4 regions of the Ensifer sp. ENS09 genome follow, and region 1 is predicted to be linked to each of the others. Evidence: riboswitches for the same ligand, from Rfam matches in the RefSeq annotation. Region 1 holds a riboswitch; each other region holds the start of a gene.
What was found. A riboswitch is a leader RNA that binds a small molecule or an ion and turns the genes downstream of it on or off. The one in region 1 is predicted to bind cobalamin.

Region 1 (5,473 bases):
GACCTCGATCTCCTCGTTGATCCCGCCCTTGAAACCAGCGGTACCTTCGGGAACCATGCCGTCGACCGTCGCCGCGTTGTGGCCGCTGGTGGCTGCGATGAATTTCACCGTGTCGCCGGGGGCGACCTGGAGGAAGTCAGGCTCATAGACCATCGGTCCCGAAGCGTTACGGTTGAGCATCTTCACCTCGTGCATTTCGGCTTGGGCGAACTGGAAAGCGGTGAGAAACAGGGACAATCCGAGGAAAAGCGCGCGCATGTAAATCCTTGCTAGGCTGAATGAAAGCGGAAGATGGAGGTTCCGTCCTCGGGGTCGACGACGATGCTCGCACGAACACCGAAGACGGCGGCGATCCGTTCGACGGTCAGGACTTCACGCGGCGGCCCCAGCGCCACCAGCCGGCCGGCGGACATCATGCCGACGCGGTCGCAGCCGAAGGCCTGGTTGAGATCGTGCAAGGCGACCACGGAGGTTATCGGCAGGTCAGCCACCAGCCTCAGGATCGAAAGCTGGTGCTGGATATCCAGGTGATTTGTCGGCTCGTCGAGCAACAGGACCTGCGGCTGTTGCGCCAAGGCACGCGCCAGGTGAACCCGCTGGCGTTCCCCGCCGGAAAGTGTTGCCCACGAACGGTTTTCGAAGCCCGCCATATCGGTATCGTCGAGCGCTTGCCTGACGATCCGGTCGTCTTCGGCCGACCAGGGCTGCAGCGGCGTGAGCCAGGGCGTGCGGCCAAGTTCGACCGCATCGCGAACCGAGATCGCTTCCGTCGTCTCGGCTTGCTGCTCGAGGAAGGCGATCAATTGGGCAGCCTGGCGGCGCGGCATGGCGTGCAGCATCTGCCCGTTGATCCGCACCCCGCCCGAGGTCGACCGGACGATGCCGGCCAGCAGCCGCATCAAGGTCGATTTGCCGGAGCCGTTGGGGCCGACAAGGCCGAGTGTCTCTCCCTGCCGCACGGTCAGATCGACATGGGAAACGATCGCCTTGCCGCGGACGGACCAGCCGAGATCGCGTGCTTCCAGGATCATGATCGGCGCCTCCCGCGGATAAGGATCAGGGCAAAGGCCGGTGCCCCAACCAGGGCGGTGATCACGCCGATCGGCAGCACCTGGCCAGGAACGATCGTCCGCGACAGGATATCCGCGGCGATCAGAAAGACCGCCCCGATGAGAGCGGTTGCCGGGCCGAGCCGCCCGTGGCGCACGCCAACCAGGAACCGGGCCGCATGCGGTATCACGAGCCCGACGAAGCCGATGGAGCCGACAATGCTGACCATCACGGCCGTCACCAGCGCGGTAAGGCCGATCAGCACCATCTGGACGACGCGCACGGGTACGCCGAGCGACGCGGCGGATTCCGCCCCGAAGGAAAAAGCGTCGAGCGCACGGGCGTACCAGATGCAGGCCCCGAGCCCGACAAGGGCCACGGGCACGGCCAGCCAGACGTCCGGCCACCGCGCACCGCTGAGGTTGCCGAGCAGCCAGAACATGATGCCCCGCGCCTGCTCCGCATTGGCCGACTTGGTGATGATGAAAGAGGTCAGTGCGTTGAACAGTTGCGATCCGGCGATGCCGGCAAGCACGATCTGCCCCGTTCCGCGCAGGGTGACCCCGCCACCGGCGGCACGGGCGAGGATCGCCACCATGAGGAAAGCCGTCACGGCGCCGACAAAGGCGCCGAGCGACATGGAGACCGCGCCGGCCCCGAGGCCGGCGACGGTGACGGCCACTGCGCCGGTCGAGGCGCCGGCGGAAATGCCGAGAAGGTAGGGATCCGCCAGGGCGTTGCGCAGGAGGGACTGGAGCACCAGGCCCGAAACCGCGAGGCCCGCCCCGCAGCAGGCGGCAACGATCGCCCGCGGCAGGCGGTAGTTCCAGATGATCCCGACATCGATGGGATCGAGCCCATAGGTCGCGCCGAAAATCTTGTTCGCCAAGGTCTGGAGAACGGTCAAGACGGGTATCGGCGTTTCGCCGATGCAGGTTCCGGCAAGAACGGCGGCAAACAGAGCCAATGTCCCCGTGGCTGCCCGGCCAAGCCGGGAAGCAGGGACGCGCCGCGAGAGGCTGGTCTTCACTTCGCCAACCCGAAATCCTTAAGCGCAGCCGAGAGAACTTCGATGCCGGCGACCGTTCTGATCGTGGCGTCCATCGCGTGCGCATCCATGACGACGATGCGGTTGTTCTTCACCGCGTCCATCTGGCTGGCAACCGGATCGGTCTTCAGGAACTCGATCTTCTTCAGGTAGTCGTCGGCCGGAAAGCGCCGGCGATCCATCTTGGCGATGACGATCATGGTGGGGTTGGCCTTGGCGATCGTTTCCCAACCGACGACCGGCCATTCTTCGTCCGAGCCGACCACGTTGCGGATGCCGAGCTTATCCATCATGTAGGCAGGCGCTCCCTTCCGACCTGCCACATAGGGATCGATGTCCATCTCCGCGCTGGAGAACCAGAAGGCCGCAGACACATCCTTCAAATTGAGCGCCTTGGCCTGCTCGATGGCGTCGGCCTCACGCTTGGCGAGTTCTGCGACGAATGCTTCGCCTTTGTCTTGAACATCGAAGATCTGCGCGAGTTCACGCACGCCCTGATGGATGCTGTCAGTCGAGAAGAGCGCGCTTCGCGTGCCGTCCACACCCACCGAGTTGTCCTTGGCGACGCAGTCGGCCGGAAGGACATAGGTCGGAATTCCCACTTCGTGGAACTGGGTTCGGGTCGCAACGATCCCTTCGGGGCCGACGTGCCAGACGAACTGCACGGCGACGAGCCCCGGCTTCTTGGCGACGACGCTTTCAAAGCTCGGGTCGTTGTCCGCCAGGCGCGGAACCTTGGCATTGACCTCGGCAAATTCCGGCAGCACGTCATTGAACCAGACCGACGTGCCCGTAACCTTGTCGCCGAGGCCGAGCGAATAGAGAACCTCGGTTGCCGCCTGCCCGACGGTCGCCGAAGTCGCCGGTGCCTTGTCGAAGGTGATCGTCTCGCCGCAATTGTCCAGGGTCAGCGGATAGGCGGTGGGTTCGGCAGCAGCGGCGGTGGCGAAGAAGGCGAAGCCAGAGGCGGCAAGCAGGAAACACGAAGCGGTCATGGCACATTGTCTCCGATCTGTTGATCGCGCGGATCGGAGGGGACGAGCCAGGACGCAATGATCGAACCGATGTTCAAGAGAACATCGACAGCCGGCACTTGTGGCGCGACCAACGACATCGACAACCTCCCCGGACACCCCGCCCGGCTTGTTCAGTTACAGGTGTCGGTAGGTCTCCTGACTGACGGGTCTTGGCTCCCTCTCGGCCTTCCCGGACCATCGCCCAGTGGCATTTTCGAGAGAGGACTGGCCGCCTACAGTTGCGGGGGCAGTTTCGTTTCGCGGCGAGCCGCGGCGAATTCCCTGTTATTTCCTTTCGGAAACCGACGAGAATTCCCTACTCAACGAACGAGTGGAGCGCAAGCATGAAAGCGGCGCTTTCAAAACCACCTGCCAAGAAAGGTAGATATTCTTTCGCGTCTCGTAATTTCACTAAACATCACTCCCCTCAAATAGGGAGAACATTGGCGATTGTCGAAAACTATACACAAATGAACACTGTTTAAGCGATCCGTAATTCACGCCATCTTCAGACTTACCTTTCGAGATCAGCCTTCAGCCTGTCGAGAATAGTCACGACATGGGCGGCATAGTCGCTGATCCAGCGGTCGTGAATGTGCTTGATCGGCAGCGCATTGAGATAGTTCCAGCGCTCGCGTCCTGCCCGCCTGACGATGATCAAGTCGGCGTCCTCCAGCACCTTCAGATGCTGCATCACGGTGCAGCGATCCATGTCTGAAAAGGTCGCGCAGAGCATGCCCGTGGTCTGCGCCTCGCCCTTGAGACGATCGAGCATCGACCGCCTGCGCGGGTGAGCCAATGCCTTGAAAACCAGATCTTCGTCCTGCTCGCTTGACATGTTATGTTTTCACAACATATTGAAACCGGACGCAACGGAGACGGCGCCGATGAGACCGGTTTGCGAGCTTTCGCGAGCACTCCAACCGAGCCTGGTGGCTGGATGCCGTCGATCGGAGTTCAGCCTTGCACCGACACCTCAAGCAAACCGCCCAAAAGGGAGATGATTGAGAATGCTGCCTAAGATCGTTTCAATGGACGAGTGGCAAGCCGCACTCGAACAACAGATTGCCAGAGAGAAGGCACTCACCCGCGCACGCGATGAAGTGAGTGCCGAGCGCCGGCGCTTGCCGATGGTCAGGATCGACAAGGACTATTCGTTCGAGGGGCCTGAAGGCACGGTAAGCCTCGCCGACCTCTTCGACGGACGGCGGCAACTGATCGTCTATCACTTCATGTTCGCGCCCGGATGGAAGGCGGGCTGCGACGGCTGCTCCTGGGTCGTGGACGCGATGACCCATCCGGCGCATCTCAATGCACGCGATACGTCCATCGTGCTGATTTCGCGTGCGCCGCTGGAGACGCTGCAGAAATACCAGGCCCGGATGCAGTGGCAGCACCCGGTTTGGTACTCTTCCATGGCGAGCGACTTCAACCACGACATGGGAGCCACGGTCGCCGATCCGGATGACCCGACAAGGACCAGCGAGCGCCATGGCGTCAGCGTCTTCCTCAGGGAGGGCGATCATATCTACCGCACCTATTTCAACGGTGCGCGCGGCGTCGAGTACCTCGGCAGCATGTGGACCTATCTGGATCTGACGCCCTACGGTCGCCAGGAAACATGGGAAGCCTCTCCCGCGGGATGGCCGCAGACAGAACCCTACGTCTGGAACCGGCGGCACGACGAATACGGGACCGAACCGGCCTCCTGATTTTCCGCGGCGGCGAGCATGGAATTGTCGAGCCACCGTTCCTACGTCTTGTCTGGCCGATCGCCAGACCTGCGTCATTGCCGCGCGCCCCCGAACAGGGATCGCGGCAATGCTGAAGGGATGCCGCCGGCCCGGCAGGGAGCGCCGAATGTGGGGATGGATCGCGCTTCTAAGAGGCGCGCCGATGGGGGCGGCAATCGATGGGAAACGAGACGCAAAACCGCAAGGACGGTCCGGCACCGAGCGGCAAGAGGTTTTGGCGGCGACGCGGCGTTCGGATTGCATCGATCACGTTGGCCGCCGTGCTTCTCCTGGTGGTCGCGCCGCTTGCCGTCATTCTCTACCCAACACTGAAGACCTATCCCCGGAGCGACTTTCCGGCCGCAGCTTCGCGACTGGAACGCAACAGGCAGGACCTTGCCCATCTGCGGCGCCTGATCGAGGTTGACCGAAGCTTCTCGCCGGCCGCCCAGGCGGCGTTTACGGGCTCCCTTGATGCGATCGAACAACGGGCCGGCGATCTCGACCGCGCCGGTCTGGCGATGGCGGCTGCAAAGGCGGTCGCGCTCGCCGACAATGGGCCCACCAGTGTCGTCGGGCTTGTCGGCGGCCACAGTTTCAATGCGGTTCCGATCCGCCTCGGCTGG
Region 2 (5,473 bases), on a different contig from region 1:
GAAATCACGTCGGCATCCATTGCCGCGATCGCCGGCATGATGTCGTTGAACTCCGAGTAGCACATATGGGTGTGGATCTGGGTGGCGTCGCCGACGCCGGCGGCGCTGAGGCGGAAGCACTCCACCGCCCAGTCGAGATAGGCCTTGCGGTCGGCGGCCTTGAGCGGCAGGCCCTCGCGCAGCGCCGGCTCGTCGATCTGGATGATGGCGATGCCCGATGCCTCGAGGTCCCTGACTTCGTCGCTAAGCGCCAGCGCGATCTGCCGGCACACCACCGACCGCGGCAGGTCGTCGCGCACGAAGGACCATTGCAGCATGGTGACCGGACCCGTTAGCATGCCCTTGACCGGTCGATCGGTCAGTGACTGTGCAAAGGCCGCCCATTCGACCGTCATCGGGTTTGGCCGAGAAACGTCGCCGAAGATGATCGGCGGGCGCACGTAGCGCGAACCGTAGCTCTGTACCCAGCCACTTCGGGTAAAGGCGTAGCCCGAGAGCTGCTCGCCGAAATACTGCACCATGTCATTGCGCTCGAACTCGCCATGTACCAGCACGTCGATGCCGATCTCCTCCTGCCAGCGCACCGCCTGCTCGGTCTCCCGGCGCAGATAGGCGGTGTAGTCGACATAGCTGAGTTCGCCCTTGGCATGCAGGGAACGGGCCTGCCGTACTTCCGGCGTCTGCGGGAAGGAGCCGATCGTCGTCGTCGGGAAAAGCGGCAACGGCAGCGCGTCCGCCTGGAGCGCGCGACGGGCCGGGAAGGGAGGCCGGCGCTCGCTGTCGGCTGCCGTCAGCGCCTTCAGTCGCCCGGCAACGAGTGGATCATGGATCCTGAGCGACGTCAGACGCGCCTTGGCAGCTTCGCTCGATGCCGCAAAGGCCCTTTCCGGATGGGCAAGCCCCGGCTCGAAGGCGCGGGCAAGAAGGCTCAACTCGTCGAGCTTCTGCACGGCGAAAGCGAGCCACGAGGCAAGCTCCGGGTCGAGCGCCTGTTCCAGATCGAGGTCGACGGGCACATGCAGGAGCGAGCACGAGGGCGCAAGCTCGATCCGGTCCCGGCCATGGGCGGAGATGAGCGGCTGCAGGCGGCGCAACAGGCCGGCAAGATCCGTCCTCCAGACGTTGCGGCCGTCGATGATGCCGAGCGACAGCACTCGGTCAGCCGGAGCGGACTGGAGGAGGACCTCGATCTGCTGCGGCGCGCGCACGAGATCGACATGCAGGCCCGCGATCGGCAGCGCCAGGGCGCTCACCATATTGTCGCCGATCGCGCCGAAATAGGTCGCAAGCATGATCCGGAGCCCGGGAACCTTCGCCCGGAACGTATGATAGGCAAGGTCCAGGGCCTGCCTTTCCCGGTTGGTGAGATCGAGCACCAGACTAGGCTCGTCGATCTGAACCCAGTCGGCGCCGGCATTGGCAAGTTCGGTTAGCAGCTCGACGTAAACGGGAAGCAAGCGTTCGATCAGATCCAGGGGATCGAAATCTCCGCCCTTCGCCTTGCCGAGCTTGAGGAAGGTCACCGGGCCAAGCAGGACCGGGCGGGTTCGATAGCCGAGGGCTTCGGCCTCGAGAAAGGCTTCGAGCGGCCGGTTATGCGTCAGCGCAAAGCGTTGATCCGCTTCGAATTCGGGCACCATGTAGTGGTAGTTGGTATCGAACCACTTGGTCATCTCGAGTGCGGCGTTGCCGCCGTCACCCGCATGCGTGCAACCGGAAGCGCAGGGCGAACCGGTCGAGCCGCGCGCCATGGCGAAATAGGTATCGAGATCGACGGGACCGCCCTTCCAGCCATAGGCGGCCGGGACCGCACCGACGAGCACGGCAGTATCGAGCACGTGGTCGTAGAACGAGAAATCGTTCGAAGGGAGGATGTCGATGCCGCGCGCCTTTTGCGCCGCCCAGTTTTCGGCCCGAAGCCGGCGGCCGACGTCGAAAAGGTCGTCACGGCTGATCTTGCCGGACCAGTAGCGTTCAAGCGCGAATTTCAGTTCGCGGTGTCGGCCGATGCGCGGGAAGCCGAGATTGGCAGTCTTGATGGTCATTTCCTTACCCCGAAGGTTGAAGGGCAAGGCTTGAATGCGACGCATCCGCGACGCGAGAAGTGTCCCGCGTCGTCAACGCGCCCCATCGGACACCCCGCCCGTGGACGTTGTTCATCGCGGCAGGTCTCCTGGCTTGCGGGTCAACGCGGACCGTTCCGTCTTCCCGAGGCGTCTTCCTCAGTGACATCATCGAACGGCCGCTCTCCGCCTACAGTTGCGGGGGCAGCTCCGGCCTGGGCGCTTGTCAGCGCCGCACCGAATTCCCTCTTAGCTCCGCCCCGCCGGATGGCGAGGCGCAGAACCACGATGCCTGGACAATGCCCTGCAATCGCTCGGCCGTCAATCGCATAAAGAAATGCTTATGTCTTTATTCTCTCCGGCCTGGGCGCGGGGCGAAACGCGGCCAATGCGCGGTCCTTCGCTGCAAACTGCTTTCGCGGCGGGTTGCACCGGCACGGGCTTGGGCTCCTCCGGCCAGTGCCACGGATCCGCGGTGTCGCCGACGTGCGCACGGATATGTTCCTGGTCCCGCGTCAGGCCGATATCCCGGAGCTGGAACTCGTTGAACGTGTCTATGTCGACCGGAGCACTGAGGGTCCTGTCGGCCCAATTCAGGGCATGGTAAATCATTGATCGCACTGCGCTAAGCATTGCTATCCTCACTTCTCTACAAGGCGTGTGTTCGCGAAAAAAGTGAGGTTTTTTGGCGTTTCGCGCAAAGCGATTTCTCGCATGCTGGCATAAAGAATGCTTATCTCAGCGTCATGAGCAAGATTCCCCCTATGAGTGCAGTGCGCGCCTTTGAGGCCGCCGCCAGGCACCTGAGTTTCACCCGCGCCGCCGAAGAGCTTGGCATGACGCAGGCGGCCGTCAGCTATCAGATCCGGTTGTTGGAGGAACGCATCGGCGCGCCGCTCTTTGTCCGCCTTCCGCGCGAGGTGCGGCTGACCGGTGCCGGGCGGCAGCTGGCGCCAAAGGTAACCGAAGCGATCGATCTTTTAGGGGCGGCCTTCTCGGAGATTGCCGACAAGACCGAACATCACCTGCACATTTCGGTGCTACCGACCGTCGTTTCGAGCTGGCTCGGCCAGCGGCTCGCCACCTTCCAGACCGCGCATCCGAACATCAGCATCAGGGTCCACATGTCGACCGAGCTGGTCGATTTCAAGCGTGACGCTATCGATCTCGCGGTGCGCAGCGGTGCCGGCGACTGGCCGGGAAACGATGTCTTTCCCTTGTTTCCGCTCGATTACGTGCCGGTCTGCACGCCGTCCTTCCTGGAGAAACATCAACTCAAGGAGCCCGCCGATGTTCTGAGGATCCGGCGTTTCGGCAATGCCAACTGGTGGCGGCGGTGGATGATCGAAACCGGCGTCGAGCCGCCGGCGAGCAATGGTACCGAGCTGATCTTCGACGTCCAGGCGATGGATGTCGCCACCATCCTGGCGGATCACGGCATGGCGATTGCCGTCTCGACCTTCCTGATGGATGAACTGAAGAGCGGCCGGCTGATCCGGCCGTTCGAGCATGTGGTGCGCGACGGCCGCGCCTATTGGCTGGTTTATCCGCAAAGCACCAGGCGGCAGAAGAAGATCCAGGCCTTTCGCGACTGGGTCGTCGCGGAAGCAGACGCGTCGAATGCGATGCTTGCGACCGTCATGGAGCAGTCCTGTCCGGCATCTTTTCGGGGCGAACTCGGCGCAAAGTGGTGAGCCTGGGGAAAGAAGTAGCAGACGCATCTGGTGCCGCGTGTGCCGGTTCGCGCCGGCCGGGCTTCTGAAAATGACGCTTTCATGGAGAAACTGAAAATCAGCTGAGAACGGCTGTTACCAAACTGACATGGCGGCTCCCTAAAGACTGCGGCCAACCGCAGAGAAGGGGAGAAGACAGCCCTCCGACGCGGATACCGCAAGCCATCGTCGGAGGCCCGTTTCCATGAAAATCGTCCAGATCAGCGACACCCATCTCAGCCCCGCCAAAAGCCATTTCAACGGCAATTGGGAACCGGTTCGCGCCTGGATCGAGGCGGTAAAACCCGATCTCGTCATCCACACGGGCGATGTCACCATCGATGGTGCCGACCATGAGGACGATATCACCTTCTCGCTCGATCTGATCGGTCAGCTCTCGATGCCGGTCGCGATCGTTCCCGGCAATCACGATGTCGGCCATCTGCCGGGCTCGCACCAGCCTGTGGATCCCGTCCGGCTTGCCCGCTGGCGCCGTCTCGCCGGTCCGGACTACTGGGGCCGCGACCATGGCGACTGGCGGCTGCTCGGCCTCAACAGCCTGCTGATCGGCTTCGAAGACGAGGAAGAAGACAGGCAATTTGCCTGGCTGGAGGAACAACTGCTTGGTCGCGACGGTCGCCGGGTGGCGGTCTTCGCCCACAAGCCGCTCTTCGTCGACGACCCGGCCGAGGGCGACACCGGCTACTGGGGCATCCGTCCCCGCCAGCGCCAGCGCCTCTTTGATCTTTTCGCCGAAGCCGAGGTGGCGTTGCATGCAAGCGGTCACCTGCACTGGGCCTGGACCGGCGAACATGCCGGGACGTCGCTCGTCTGGGCGCCGCCGACCTCCTTCATCATCGACACGCTGGAACGGCCGATGCCGGGCGAGCGGCTGGTCGGTGCCGTCGTGCACGAACTCACCGATGCCGGCGTGACCAGCGAAATCGTGGCGGTGCCGGGTCTGACGAGCCACGTGCTCGACCCGATCGTCGAGGACGTTTATCCGCTCGCCGCCAAGAAGAAGGTTCGCGTGGAGGCAGCGCAATGAGCGTGCTTTCGCTGGATGGCATCACCAAGTCCTATGGCGGCAACGCCATCCTGAAGGGCGTCAGCCTGGAGGCGGAAGCCGGCGAGTTCATTGCGCTCGTCGGCCCTTCCGGCTGCGGCAAGAGCACGCTTCTGCGCATCGTCGCGGGCCTCGATCACGGCGATGCCGGCGAGATCGTGATCGGCGGCCGCAGTGTCGCGCGGATGGCGGCGGCCGATCGCAACGTGGCGATGGTGTTCCAGTCCTACGCGCTCTATCCGCACCTGACCGCAGGTCAAAACATTTCGGTGCCGCTCGCCATGCGGCGCCTGACGGCGATGCAGCGCTTGCCGGTCATCGGCAATCTCCTGCCGGGGCAGAAGCAGATCCGCAGCGATATCCAGCGCCAGGTCAAGGAGATGGCCGGAGCGCTGAAGATCGATCATCTGCTCGACCGCAAGCCCGGCCAGATGTCCGGCGGCCAGCGCCAGCGCGTAGCGCTTGCCCGCGCCATGGTGCGCCGCCCGGCCGTCTTCCTGATGGATGAGCCGCTCTCCAATCTCGACGCCAACCTGCGCGTCCATGCCCGCGGCGAAATCGTCGACCTGCACCGCCGCGCCGGCGTGCCGACACTCTATGTCACGCACGACCAGTCCGAAGCGCTGTCGATG
Region 3 (5,473 bases), on a different contig from region 1:
GGCAAAGAGGAAGTCGGCGTCGGCGTTGAGCAACACTTCCTTGGTCGGATACTTCTCCGAAAGCTCCGGCAGTTCCTTGACGCCTTCGCGCAGCTTCTCGTCCAGCGTCTTCCAGCCGGAAACGCCGGTATAGCCGACCATGCGATCCTGCAGCCTCAGCGCCAGCATCATCTCCACCAGGTTGACGTCGTTGGCGATCGCGCGCTGCGGCGCCGCGTCGAAGGTCACCTCGCGGTTGCAGCTCTTGACCGTGACCGGATAGGCGAGCGCCGGCGTGGCGGCGGCCAGCACGAAAAGAAGGGAAAATGGGGCAATATTGATCTTCATGAAATAGATCCCTGTCGAGGAAGTGAAAAGGAAAATCGGGCGCCGCCGCCGGCGGCATTGTGAACGGTGGCAGTGACGCCGAAGGCGGCCGAAAGTTCGCCGGGGCTGAGCACCTCTTCGGGCGTGCCGAAGGCCGTCAGCCGCCCGGCAGTCAGGATCGCGACGTCGGTCGCAAACTCGGCGGCGAGATTGATGTCGTGCAGCGTCGAGACGATCGTCAGCTTCAGCGTCTGCAGCAACTCGAGGATTTCGAGCTGGTGACGGATGTCGAGATGGTTGGTCGGCTCGTCGAGGATGATGATGCGCGGCTCCTGCGCCAGCGCGCGGGCGATCAGCACCCGCTGCTTCTCACCGCCCGAAAGCGTCGAGAACTGGCGACCGGCAAGATGCGCGAGATCGAGATGCGCCAGCGCATGCTGTACCCGATCGCGGTCGAAATCGCTCCAGCCGCTCAAGCCTTCCCGCCGCGGAATGCGCCCCATCATCACGACGTCGCGCACGCTGAAGGGAAAGTCGCCGGGCATTTCCTGAAGGACGACGGCGATCGTCCTTGCTGCCTCGCGCGCCGAGATCGACCAGAGATCGATGCCATCGACCGAAACACGGCCGGAGTTCGGCTGCACCGCCCGGTAGAGGCAGCGCAGGAGCGAGGTCTTGCCGGCACCGTTCGGCCCGAGGATCGCAAGCCGGCTGCCCGCCGCGATCGAAAAGCCGATGTCCTTGACCAGCGTCAGCCCCGCGCGCGGCCCCCAGTGGAGGCCCTCGACCTTGAGTGCCGCTCCCGTCGCCGTACAGCTCATGGGTTGATCCCTCCCCGCGCCCTCATTGGAAGTGCCCGCCGAGGTCTTCGGAAACGAGCATCGCTGCGGGGATGCGGGCAAGCGTCTTGCCTTTCAACCCGCGTGGCCGCTCGGCCGCCCGCGTCATGCCATCGCCACGCTCGGCATAGGTTGTGGCAAAGCGTACGAGATCGTCGATGTCTTCGTCCGGCGAGACGTCGCCGAAGAGATAGGTTGCCTTCCCCGTCGCCTGGAAGGCGATGGTGCAGGGCCGCGTGCAGGCCGCCATGCACACCGTGCCGGCAATCGAGAAGTCACGATCGAGCGGCGCGCCGAGTGCGGCAATGCTGCCGTTCAGCCGCTTGATCAGCTCGGCACCGGGCGCGCAGGGGCCACCGGTGAAGCGGCAATCGGTGCAGACCGTTATCTTGTGCTGTCGGAAATTCGGCTCAGCCATTCCTGCCCTCCGCCGGACTGACGGCAAGAGATGGCGAAACGGCAGAAGGACGGATAGCCGTCGTGCGAAAGCCAGTTCTTTTCCATCGGAACACCCCGTCCGTTGTGGTTGATCGGTTCGATGGCAGGTCTCCTGGCTCGCGGGTCGTGGCGCATCCACGTCTTCCCGGCTGATCGCCAGTGACATGGTGTGAATGCGCTTTCCGCTCACAGTTGCGGGGGCAGCCACGGTTTCGGCCCCATCAGGGTCGTCCGTTCCGTGTTCCCTTTTCAGCCGCCTCCGCATTGTCGCGGACGCAGCACCATCACCGCCTTCCTCGCATGAATCGGCGGGGGAGACAACCGCACGGCACAGGCGGGAAGGATCTATCAACATGCGGCGTATCGTCATGCGCAATTCGTTATTAAATAACATTACATCATGCAAGCCGAAAATTGAGCGTCGGACACGATCCGACGCTCCACGGCCGGAATCCGCCTTGCGGCCGACAGGCGGCCGTGCCGCCTCAGAACTCCGGCGGAAAGAGCTCGGCCGTCAGCGTCACCGCCACCGCGGCGTTGCCCGGCAGGTTGCGCACGCCGCAGACGGAGCGGATATGGCCGGCCCTTTCGCCAAAGGCGGCAGCCAGAAACTCGGAGGCGCCGTCGAGCACCTTCGGATGATCGAGGAAATCCTCGGTGCAGGCGACATGCCCCTCCAGCCGGACGATCTGGCGAATGCGCTCGAAACGGCCGAGATGTTCGTGGATCTGCGCCAGCGCGTTGAGCACCGCCAGCTCGGCCGCCTTGCGCCCCTCGTCGATCGTCACGTCGCGCCCGAGCAGCCCCGTATGCACGAAGCGCCCGTCGAGCAGCGGCCCCTGCATCGAGACATGAAGCATCTCGCCCGCCTCGATCACCGCGCGATAAGCGCCGAGCGGCTTCGGCGGCGTTGGAAGCTGAACGCCAAGCGCCCCCAGCCTACGGATAACCTCATCCATCATTGCTCCCCCTCCTCGTCACCTTACGAACCGGCCGCGCTTGCGGAGACGATGCCGCGTTTCATCTCGACCCTTCGAAGTTCTGTCGCCCCTATCGCAAGCAGAAAGGCCCATCATTCCTTGCGCCTCCAGCCGTATGTTCAAGCATAGCCAAGAGAAAACGCCTCATGCCTCACGTTGCGAGATAACATTACGAATTACAACACCAGAGTTGAAGTTCCGGCGCGATCCGGCCGCGCGCATCCGTCTTTCGATCGCAGGCGGCGGACGCATCGCGGCGCCTGCGAGTGCGCACCCCAAGTAAAACCGCTGAAATGTAACATACGTTACGCTCACGTAACCCTATGCCGGTTGAGAATTTCGACGACCGAGGCAACAATTGCCGGAATTAAGATTGGGCATCGACGAGATCCGAAAACAAGCTCAACTTAGCCGCGCAGATCCCGAAATGAAGTGATGGCAACTCAACTTTCTGAAGGGAATAGCAGCAGTGAACCCCATCGATTTTTTCGTCGACACGCTTCGGACCTATCCACCCGTCGCCGTCTTCCTCGCCCTCGGCATCGGCTTCCTCATCGGTCCGATCAAGGTCGCGGGGTTCAACCTTGGAAATGTCACCGCCACGCTGCTTGCGGGCGTTCTCATCGGGCAGCTGGGCATCCAGGTTTCCGGTGACCTGAAATCAACGCTGTTCCTGATCTTCCTCTTCGCCGTAGGCTACGGCGTAGGCCCGCAATTCGTGCGGGGCCTAAGCACCGACGGGCCGAAACAGATCGCCTTTGCGCTCTCGGTCCTCGTGCTCTGCCTCATCGTTCCCTATCTCTGCGCGCTAATCGCCGGGCTTCCGCTCGGCTACGGCGCCGGCATGTATGCCGGTTCGCAGACGATTTCGGCGGCTATCGGCGTCGCCACGGACCAGATCAACTCGCTGGGGCTGACACCGGAACAGGCCAAGACCTTCTCCGACCAGATCCCGATCGCCTACGCGGTCACGTATATCTGGGGCACGATCGGCTCGGCGATCATCCTCGCCCAACTCGGTCCGAAGCTTCTCGGCATCGACCTTCCGGCGGCCTGCCGGGAATACGAGGCCAAGCTCGGCGGCGGCACATCCAGCGCCGAGCCCGGCATCACCAGCGCCTACCACGACTTCGGTCTTCGGGCCTACCGGATCGATGCGGCAAGCGGCCTGACCGGGACGCCGGTCAAGAACCTGCTTCCCGGCATCCGCGTCTATGTCGAGCGGGTCCGGCGCGGCAGCGAGATCATCGAAGCGGACGGCAACACCGTACTGCAGCCCGGCGACGTCGTCGCCTTCTCCGGCCGGCGTGCCCTGCTCGTCGAGAATCTCGATTCGAAGCTTGTCGAGGTCGAGGACAAGGAACTGCTGAATGCCGAAGCCGAAGTCCTCGATGTCTACGTGACCAGCAAGGCGCTCGCCGGCAAGACGCTTGCGGAAGTCAGCACCATGGACTGGGCGCGTGGCGTCTATGCCCGCAAGATCATCCGCTCGCTGGTCGAGATCCCGGTCTTGCCCGGGACCACCGTCGAGCGCGGCGACATCGTTACCATCGGCGGGGCCAAGCAGCATGTCGAAGCCGCGATCAAGGCGCTCGGTTTTGCCGACCGTCCCGTCGAGACGACCGATATCGCCTTCCTCGGCTGGGGGCTCTTCATCGGCGCGATGATCGGGGCGCTTACGATCACGATCGGCGGAATCCCGATCGGCCTTTCGACTTCCGGCGGCGCGCTTTTGGCGGGCCTGGTGCTCGGCTGGCTGCGCACCACCTACCCCGCCTTCGGGCGGATCCCGTCGCCGGCGCTCTGGCTGATGAACACGCTCGGCCTCAACATCTTCATCGCCGTCGTCGGCATCGGCGCCGGACCCGGCTTCGTCGCGGGTCTGCAGGAGGTCGGCATATCGCTGTTTATCTGGGGCGTGGTGGCAACCTCGATCCCGATGATCGCCTCGGTGCTCATCGGCCACTACGTCTTCAAGTTCCACCCGGCGATCCTGTTTGGCGCCTGCGCCGGGGTCAGGACGACGACGGCAGCGCTCGGCATGATCCAGGAGGCGGCCAAGAGCAAGGTTCCCGCCCTTGGCTACGGCATGCCCTACGCCATCGGCAACACGCTGCTCACCATCTTCGGCCTCGTCATCGTCATCATGCTCGCCTGAGGCGGGCGACAGTCGGGACCACCGATCACAATTCACAGATCACAGGGAGTGTGGATCATGTTGGACAGAAAATTCTACGACAGCATCTCCGATCTCAGCCCGTTCGAAATCAAGGACGAACTGATCAAGCTCGCCAAGACGAGCTCCCAGAAGGCCGCCAAGGCCTTCCTCAATGCCGGCCGCGGCAACCCGAACTGGACGGCGACGCGCGCCCGCGAAGCCTTCTTCCTTCTCGGCCAGTTCGCGCTGACCGAAGCCAAGCGCGCCTATTACGATCCGAAGGCCGGTGTCGCCGGCATGCCGCCGCAGGACGGAGCCCATGCCCGCTTTGAGAAGTGGACGAAGAAGCTGCTTCAAAGCACCGCCGACTGGGACGAAGAGGACGAAGGCGTTCCGCCGGCAAAGACGCTCTCCGACGCCGTCAACTACGCGATCAAGACCTTTCACTTCGATCCGGACGCCTTTGTGCACGAGCTGACGGATTCGATCATCGGCGACAACTATCCGGTGCCCGACCGCGCGCTGCACCACAACGAGATCATCACCCATGAATATCTGATGTGGGCGATGTGCGCCGGCCATCGACCCAGGGCGACATTCGATCTCTACCCTGTCGAAGGCGGCACCGCTGCCATGTGCTACATCTTCAAGGCCCTGAAGAACGCTCGCCTGCTCAACGCCGGCGACACGATCGCACTCGGCACGCCGATCTTCACGCCTTATCTCGAAATGCCGGAACTGGAGGACTACGA
Region 4 (5,473 bases), on a different contig from region 1:
GAGTGGCTTCGGGAAGAGCTTGAGCACGGCGCCGGTGATCACGCCGAGCGTACCTTCGGCACCGATGAAAAGATCGCGCAGATCGTAGCCGGTATTGTCCTTTTTCAACCGGCGCAGCCCGTCCCAGATTTCGCCGGTCGGCAGCACCACCTCGAGGCCGAGGCAGAGCTGGCGCATGTTGCCATAGGCAAGCACGGCGGTGCCGCCGGCATTGGTGGAGAGGTTGCCGCCGATGCGGGCCGAACCTTCCGAGCCGAGCGACAGCGGGAACAGGCGATTGTGCTCGTCCGCCGCCTTCTGGATGTCGGCAAGGATGCAGCCGGCATCGGCGACGATGACATTGCCGACCGGATCGATGTCGCGAATGCGGTTCAGCCGTTCCAGCGAAAGAACGATGTCCGCCTTGCCCTCCCGCGGGATCTGCCCGGCGACGTGGCCGGTGTTGCCGCCCTGCGGCACGATCGCCGTGCGGGTGGCGCTCGCAAGCTTCATGATGCGCGAGACCTCGTCGACGGAGCCCGGACGCAGCACCATCGGCGTCGTGCCACGGTAAAGTCCACGCGATTCGACGAGATAACGCGCCTTGTCCGGTTCGGCCGTCAACACGTTGGCGCTTCCGACGATGTCGGCGAAGGAGGCGATGAATTCGGGAGAGGGAAGGGTGCTCATGGGCCTCACTTCGCATTGCGCCTGCGCGCGCTATCGGATCGGTCGATCTGAGGATGGGATCCTCGGTTCCTGGTCGGCGGCGATCATAACCGCAATGGGTGCCGTTCGGTGAGGGCGGGTGCGCGGAAAATGCCGCACGCCATCTTACCCTCGTGGTGCGGCTGCCCGCTGCAACCGATCGATGATGGCTTCCCCCAGCCCGTCCGAAGGGATGGCCCCGAAGGCGATGGTCTCTGCGCCGCTGGCATCCGCCCGTTTCATGTAGTCGAAGAGATTGGCGGCGGCTTCGCGCAGATTGCCGGTCGGGCTGAGGTCGAGAACGATGGCCGCCTGTTCCTCGCCGGCAATCCGATTGCCGCCGAAACGGATCAAGGCTTCGCCGGCATGCACCTCGGTGGCATCGAGCCGCACGGCAGCGCCGGGCGCATAGTGCGAGGCAAGCATGCCCGGCGCCTCGATCGTCGCTCCCGCCGTCTCCGGCCGGATCACCGGACGGCCGAGCAGGCGTTCGATCTCGGCAGCATCGAGGCCACCCGGCCGAAGCAGCCGGATCTCGTCGCCATCGACCTTGATGATCGTCGATTCAAGGCCGATCTGGGCCTGGCCGGCGTCGAGGATCAGCTTCAGTTTTCCACCGAGATCGGCCTCGACATGGGCCGCACTGGTCGGGCTGATCTTGCCTGAAGTATTGGCGCTGGGCGCAGCCAATGGCCGTCCGAAGCGGGCGATGACCCGGCGCGAGAAACCGTCGGGCATGCGGATGCCGAGCGTGTCGAGGCCGGCGGACGCCAGCGCATGAACCGTGCTGTCGGCGCGCTGCCGAAGGATCAGCGTCAGCGGGCCGGGCCAGAAGGCTTCGGCCAGCTGCCGGGAAACCGGATCGAAGTGCACATGGGCTTCGGCCATCGCCATGTCGGAGACATGCGAGATCAACGGATTGAAGCGCGGGCGCCCCTTCATCTCGTAGATGCGGCTGATCGCATCAGGGTTGGTGGCGTCGGCGGCAAGGCCGTAGACGGTCTCGGTCGGAATGGCGACCGGTTCGCCTTCGGCAAGAACGGCGCAGGCACGCGCGATCGCGCGGTCCGGTTCCCTATCCGTATCGATGATCTCAGCCATGCCGTTTCCTTTCCGACGCTTCCTTAACGGACGCACCGGAAAAACAGAACGATTTTCTTTGAAGCAACCGGTTCGGCTCAGAGGCTGCGGATGATGCGGCGCAACGCGTCATCTTTGGCGCCGAGCATCAGCACGTTTTTCAGTGCGACCTTGGGATCGTCGGTGCGAAACAGCAGACCGTTGTCACGAAAATTGCGGTTGATGACCATTTGGCCGGCTTCCGCGCCCGGTTCGATGGCAACGGCGAAATACATGCGCGAATAGCCGGGCTGGATGCCTTCGAAAAAATGCGTCTCGTGGCCGAGGTCGCAGTAGAAGTTGGCGAAGTAGAAGGACCAGGTGATGTCCTTGGAGGGAGTAACCGGCGTGCGCGCCGCCGTCACGTGACAGTAGCCGAGATGCGGCCGGCCGACGAGCGTGCGGTGGAAGATCATCTTCGGGAACTGGATCGAGGTGTGAAACCCGTTGATCCGCTTATGGGTCGTGTCGCCGGCGGTGTTGAGCTTCTTGCCCGTCCTGTCCGCAACTTCCTCATAGCTCAGGTAGCGCCGTTCGCTCGGCACCCATTGCCTGCGATTGATCCGGCCCGTGCGCAGGAATTCGGTATGAACCGCCGTCTTCGGCGGGATTGTCGGCGGCGCCTCGGCTGCCGCGTCGTAGTATCTCAACTTTGCCATGATCGTCAGCGCGCCATCTGCCTGCCTGCAGGACCTCTCTCGTCTGCCGGCTAGGCTAGCGGCTCATGGTTAATGAATGATTGCCTTCTGGCTGCATCATGAGCGTTCCCCATCCGATGGGATGTCGCAAACGGGCGAAGCTTTCCCGCGTCTGCGCCGCCCGCGCCGCAAAAGGCGGCAAATGCCCAAGACGTGGGCTATCTATATGTTTGTAGTGTAAAAATTCTAAGACAGGCGCCGTTGATGGCGGTTTTTCCCGTGTCGTCATTCTGGAATTGGATGTCGCTATCCGGCAGCTGCCAGGGCGGTTTCCGCGATTACATATCTTTACTCAAGGTGCCGTCTTCGAAGAGAAGTCGGAGAATTGGGAAGCCGGTCAAATCCCGGCGCTGCCCCCGCAACGGTGGTGGAGCGAAAGCCTCGGCAAAGGCCACTGGACGGTTCGTCCGGGAAGGCGCCGGGCTGGTCCGAAGGGACGGCTCCTGAGCCCGGAAACCAGCCTTGACGGACATAACCGTAACGGGTTGCGGCGGGCAGCCGGATCGGAGCCGACAACGCATGGGCGTGCGCTCGTGCGGGTTCCTGTCCTGCCTCTCCAAGACATGGCGCATGAGGACAGGACATGGAAACCAGAAACGATATGCTTCGAAAGCTGAAGGGCCGGCGCGACGGCTACAGCCTCGATCGGGCCTTTTATATCGATCCCGACTACTATCGGCAGGATCTGGAAAACATCTGGTACAAGGATTGGCTGTTCATCGGCCATGACTGCGAGATCCCGCGGGCCGGCAATTATTTCACCGTCCAGGTCGGCGACTACCCCGTTGTCATCACCCGCGATCGCCAGGGTGCCATCCGGGCATTGCACAACTCTTGCCGCCATCGCGGCTCGCGCGTCTGCACGCAACAGAAGGGCTCCTCGGCCAAGCTCGTCTGTCCCTATCACCAGTGGACGTACGAGCTCGACGGCTCGCTGCTCTTCGCCCGGCAGATGGGCGAGGATTTCGACAAGGCAGCCCACAGCCTGAAGCCGATCCATTGCGAAACGGTCGGCGGCTACATCTTCATCAACTTGTCGGAAAAGCCGATGGATTTCACGGCGTTCCGTGAGATGGCCTTGCCCTATCTCGCGCCGCACCGGCTCGGCGAAACCAAGGTCGCGTTCGAAAGCACTATCGTCGAGAAGGGCAACTGGAAGCTCGTCTGGGAAAACAACCGCGAATGCTACCATTGCGCCGCCAATCACCCGGAACTCTGCCGCACCTATCCGGAAGCCCCGACCGCGACCGGTGTGCAGGGCGCCAAGGATGATCCCGTGATCGCCGAACATTGGGCGAAATGCGAGGCCGAAGGCTTGCCGAGCGAATTCAGGATGTCGCCGACCGGCCAGTTCCGCGCCGCCCGCATGCCGCTCGTCGACAATGCCGAAAGCTACACCATGTCGGGCGCGCGCGCCGTCAGGCGGGCTCTGTCGGCCGATGTTTCCCAGAGCCAGATCGGCACGCTTCTGATGTTCCACTACCCGACCACCTGGAACCATGTGCTCGCCGACCACGCCATCACCTTCCGTGTGCTGCCGCTCGGGCCTGAACTTACCCAAGTGACGACGAAGTGGCTGGTCAACAAGGATGCGGTCGAAGGCGTCGATTACAATCTCGAGGAACTGACGCATGTCTGGACCGAGACCAACGATCAGGATCGCCAGATCGTCGAAGAAAATGCCTTTGGCATCCGCTCGCCGGCCTATGAGCCCGGCCCGTATTCGCCCGAGCACGAAGGCGGCGTGATGCAGTTCGTCGAGTGGTACTGCAAGTTCATGGAGCAGCGCCTTGCTGGCGACGCGGCTCCGCTTTCAAGGGTCGCCTGACATGCAGATGGCCCCTTCGTTTCACCATTTCGACGCGCTGCATGTCTGGATCGATCGGCAGCAGATGCTCGAATGCACATCGGCTGTCGTCGAGACCGCCGATGTCATGACCTTCACCTTCCGGGCCGAAAAGCCCGCCTGGTTCCGCTATCTCCCCGGGCAATTCGTAACGCTCGAACTGCCGGTCGCCGACGAGCCGGTCATGCGGACCTACACGCTGTCGTCGACGCCATCGCGGCCGCTTTCAATCGCGGTCACGGTGAAGGCGCAGGCCGACAGCATCGGCACCCGCTGGATGTTCGAGCATCTGAAGCCGGGCATGAAGCTCCGCGCCTTCGGTCCGCTCGGCGATTTCAGCTTCGTGCGCCATCCGGGCGACAAGTATCTGTTCATCTCGGCCGGCTCCGGCATCACGCCGATGATGTCGATGACGCGCTGGATGGCGGATTGCGTGCCCGAGACGGATGTGACCTTCATCTCCTGCGCGCGTCGTCCGGACGATCTGCTGTTCCGTTCGGAACTGGAAGTCCTGGCCACGCAGATGTCCGGGCTCAACCTCGGCTTCATCGTCGAGGGGCATGAGGCGCGCCACGGCTGGCACGGATTGCGCGGCCGCATCGACGGCGCCAAGCTGCCGCTGCTTGCGCCCGATTTCATGGACCGCACCGTCTTCTGCTGCGGCCCCGAACCCTTCATGCGCGGCGTGCGCGAGATGCTGAAATCGGCCGGTTTCGACATGGGCCGCTATCACGAGGAGAGCTTCCAGCCGGCGGCGGCACCCGCCGCGGAAGAGATCGCCGTGCGCGCCGGTGCCGGTGACGAGGGCGAGATCCAGGCGGCCAAGGTCGCCTTCACCATGAGCGGCAAGGAGGTCGAGGCCAAGCCCGGCCAGACGATCCTGCAGGCGGCGCGCGCCAACGGGGTGCGCATCGGCGCTGCCTGCGAAGGCGGCATCTGCGGCACCTGCCGGGTGATGAAGGTCGCGGGCGAGGTCGAGATGAACCACAATGGCGGCATTCTCGACGACGAGATCGACGAAGGCTACATCCTCGCCTGTTGCTCGCGACCACTTGGCGACGTCCAGATCGAAGCCTGAGGGCGGCGATGCATGTCGCGAGAAGTGCGTCGCGGTTTTGCAGCA

Region 2: another riboswitch for cobalamin. It lies ahead of metE (5-methyltetrahydropteroyltriglutamate--homocysteine S-methyltransferase); the one in region 1 lies ahead of IB267_RS15605 (ABC transporter substrate-binding protein).
Region 3: another riboswitch for cobalamin. It lies ahead of IB267_RS03690 (DUF1636 domain-containing protein); the one in region 1 lies ahead of IB267_RS15605 (ABC transporter substrate-binding protein).
Region 4: another riboswitch for cobalamin. It lies ahead of IB267_RS11040 (aromatic ring-hydroxylating dioxygenase subunit alpha); the one in region 1 lies ahead of IB267_RS15605 (ABC transporter substrate-binding protein).

The regions. Positions count from the first base shown of each region.
Region 1 covers NZ_JACVBP010000003.1:122,792-128,264, reverse strand. Annotated here, with positions in the region: gene IB267_RS15620 (pseudoazurin) at 1-258, opposite strand, end outside; gene IB267_RS15615 (ABC transporter ATP-binding protein) at 270-1,031, opposite strand; gene IB267_RS15610 (iron ABC transporter permease) at 1,028-2,080, opposite strand; gene IB267_RS15605 (ABC transporter substrate-binding protein) at 2,077-3,093, opposite strand; cobalamin riboswitch at 3,243-3,436, opposite strand; gene IB267_RS15600 (helix-turn-helix transcriptional regulator) at 3,629-3,952, opposite strand; gene IB267_RS15595 (DUF899 domain-containing protein) at 4,125-4,826, shown strand; gene IB267_RS15590 (S41 family peptidase) at 5,027-5,473, shown strand, end outside.
Region 2 covers NZ_JACVBP010000005.1:176,106-181,578, forward strand. Annotated here, with positions in the region: gene metE (5-methyltetrahydropteroyltriglutamate--homocysteine S-methyltransferase) at 1-2,045, opposite strand, end outside; cobalamin riboswitch at 2,146-2,366, opposite strand; gene IB267_RS25415 (hypothetical protein) at 2,385-2,675, opposite strand; gene IB267_RS25420 (LysR substrate-binding domain-containing protein) at 2,828-3,757, shown strand; gene IB267_RS25425 (metallophosphoesterase) at 3,981-4,823, shown strand; gene IB267_RS25430 (ABC transporter ATP-binding protein) at 4,820-5,473, shown strand, end outside.
Region 3 covers NZ_JACVBP010000001.1:743,456-748,928, forward strand. Annotated here, with positions in the region: gene IB267_RS03680 (ABC transporter substrate-binding protein) at 1-327, opposite strand, end outside; gene IB267_RS03685 (ABC transporter ATP-binding protein) at 324-1,127, opposite strand; gene IB267_RS03690 (DUF1636 domain-containing protein) at 1,150-1,563, opposite strand; cobalamin riboswitch at 1,668-1,884, opposite strand; gene IB267_RS03695 (RidA family protein) at 2,069-2,545, opposite strand; gene aspT (aspartate-alanine antiporter) at 3,033-4,721, shown strand; gene IB267_RS03705 (bifunctional aspartate transaminase/aspartate 4-decarboxylase) at 4,779-5,473, shown strand, end outside.
Region 4 covers NZ_JACVBP010000002.1:584,353-589,825, reverse strand. Annotated here, with positions in the region: gene IB267_RS11055 (FAD-binding oxidoreductase) at 1-669, opposite strand, end outside; gene IB267_RS11050 (L-threonylcarbamoyladenylate synthase) at 814-1,788, opposite strand; gene IB267_RS11045 (DUF6656 family protein) at 1,866-2,465, opposite strand; cobalamin riboswitch at 2,783-2,984, shown strand; gene IB267_RS11040 (aromatic ring-hydroxylating dioxygenase subunit alpha) at 3,088-4,332, shown strand; gene IB267_RS11035 (hybrid-cluster NAD(P)-dependent oxidoreductase) at 4,334-5,428, shown strand.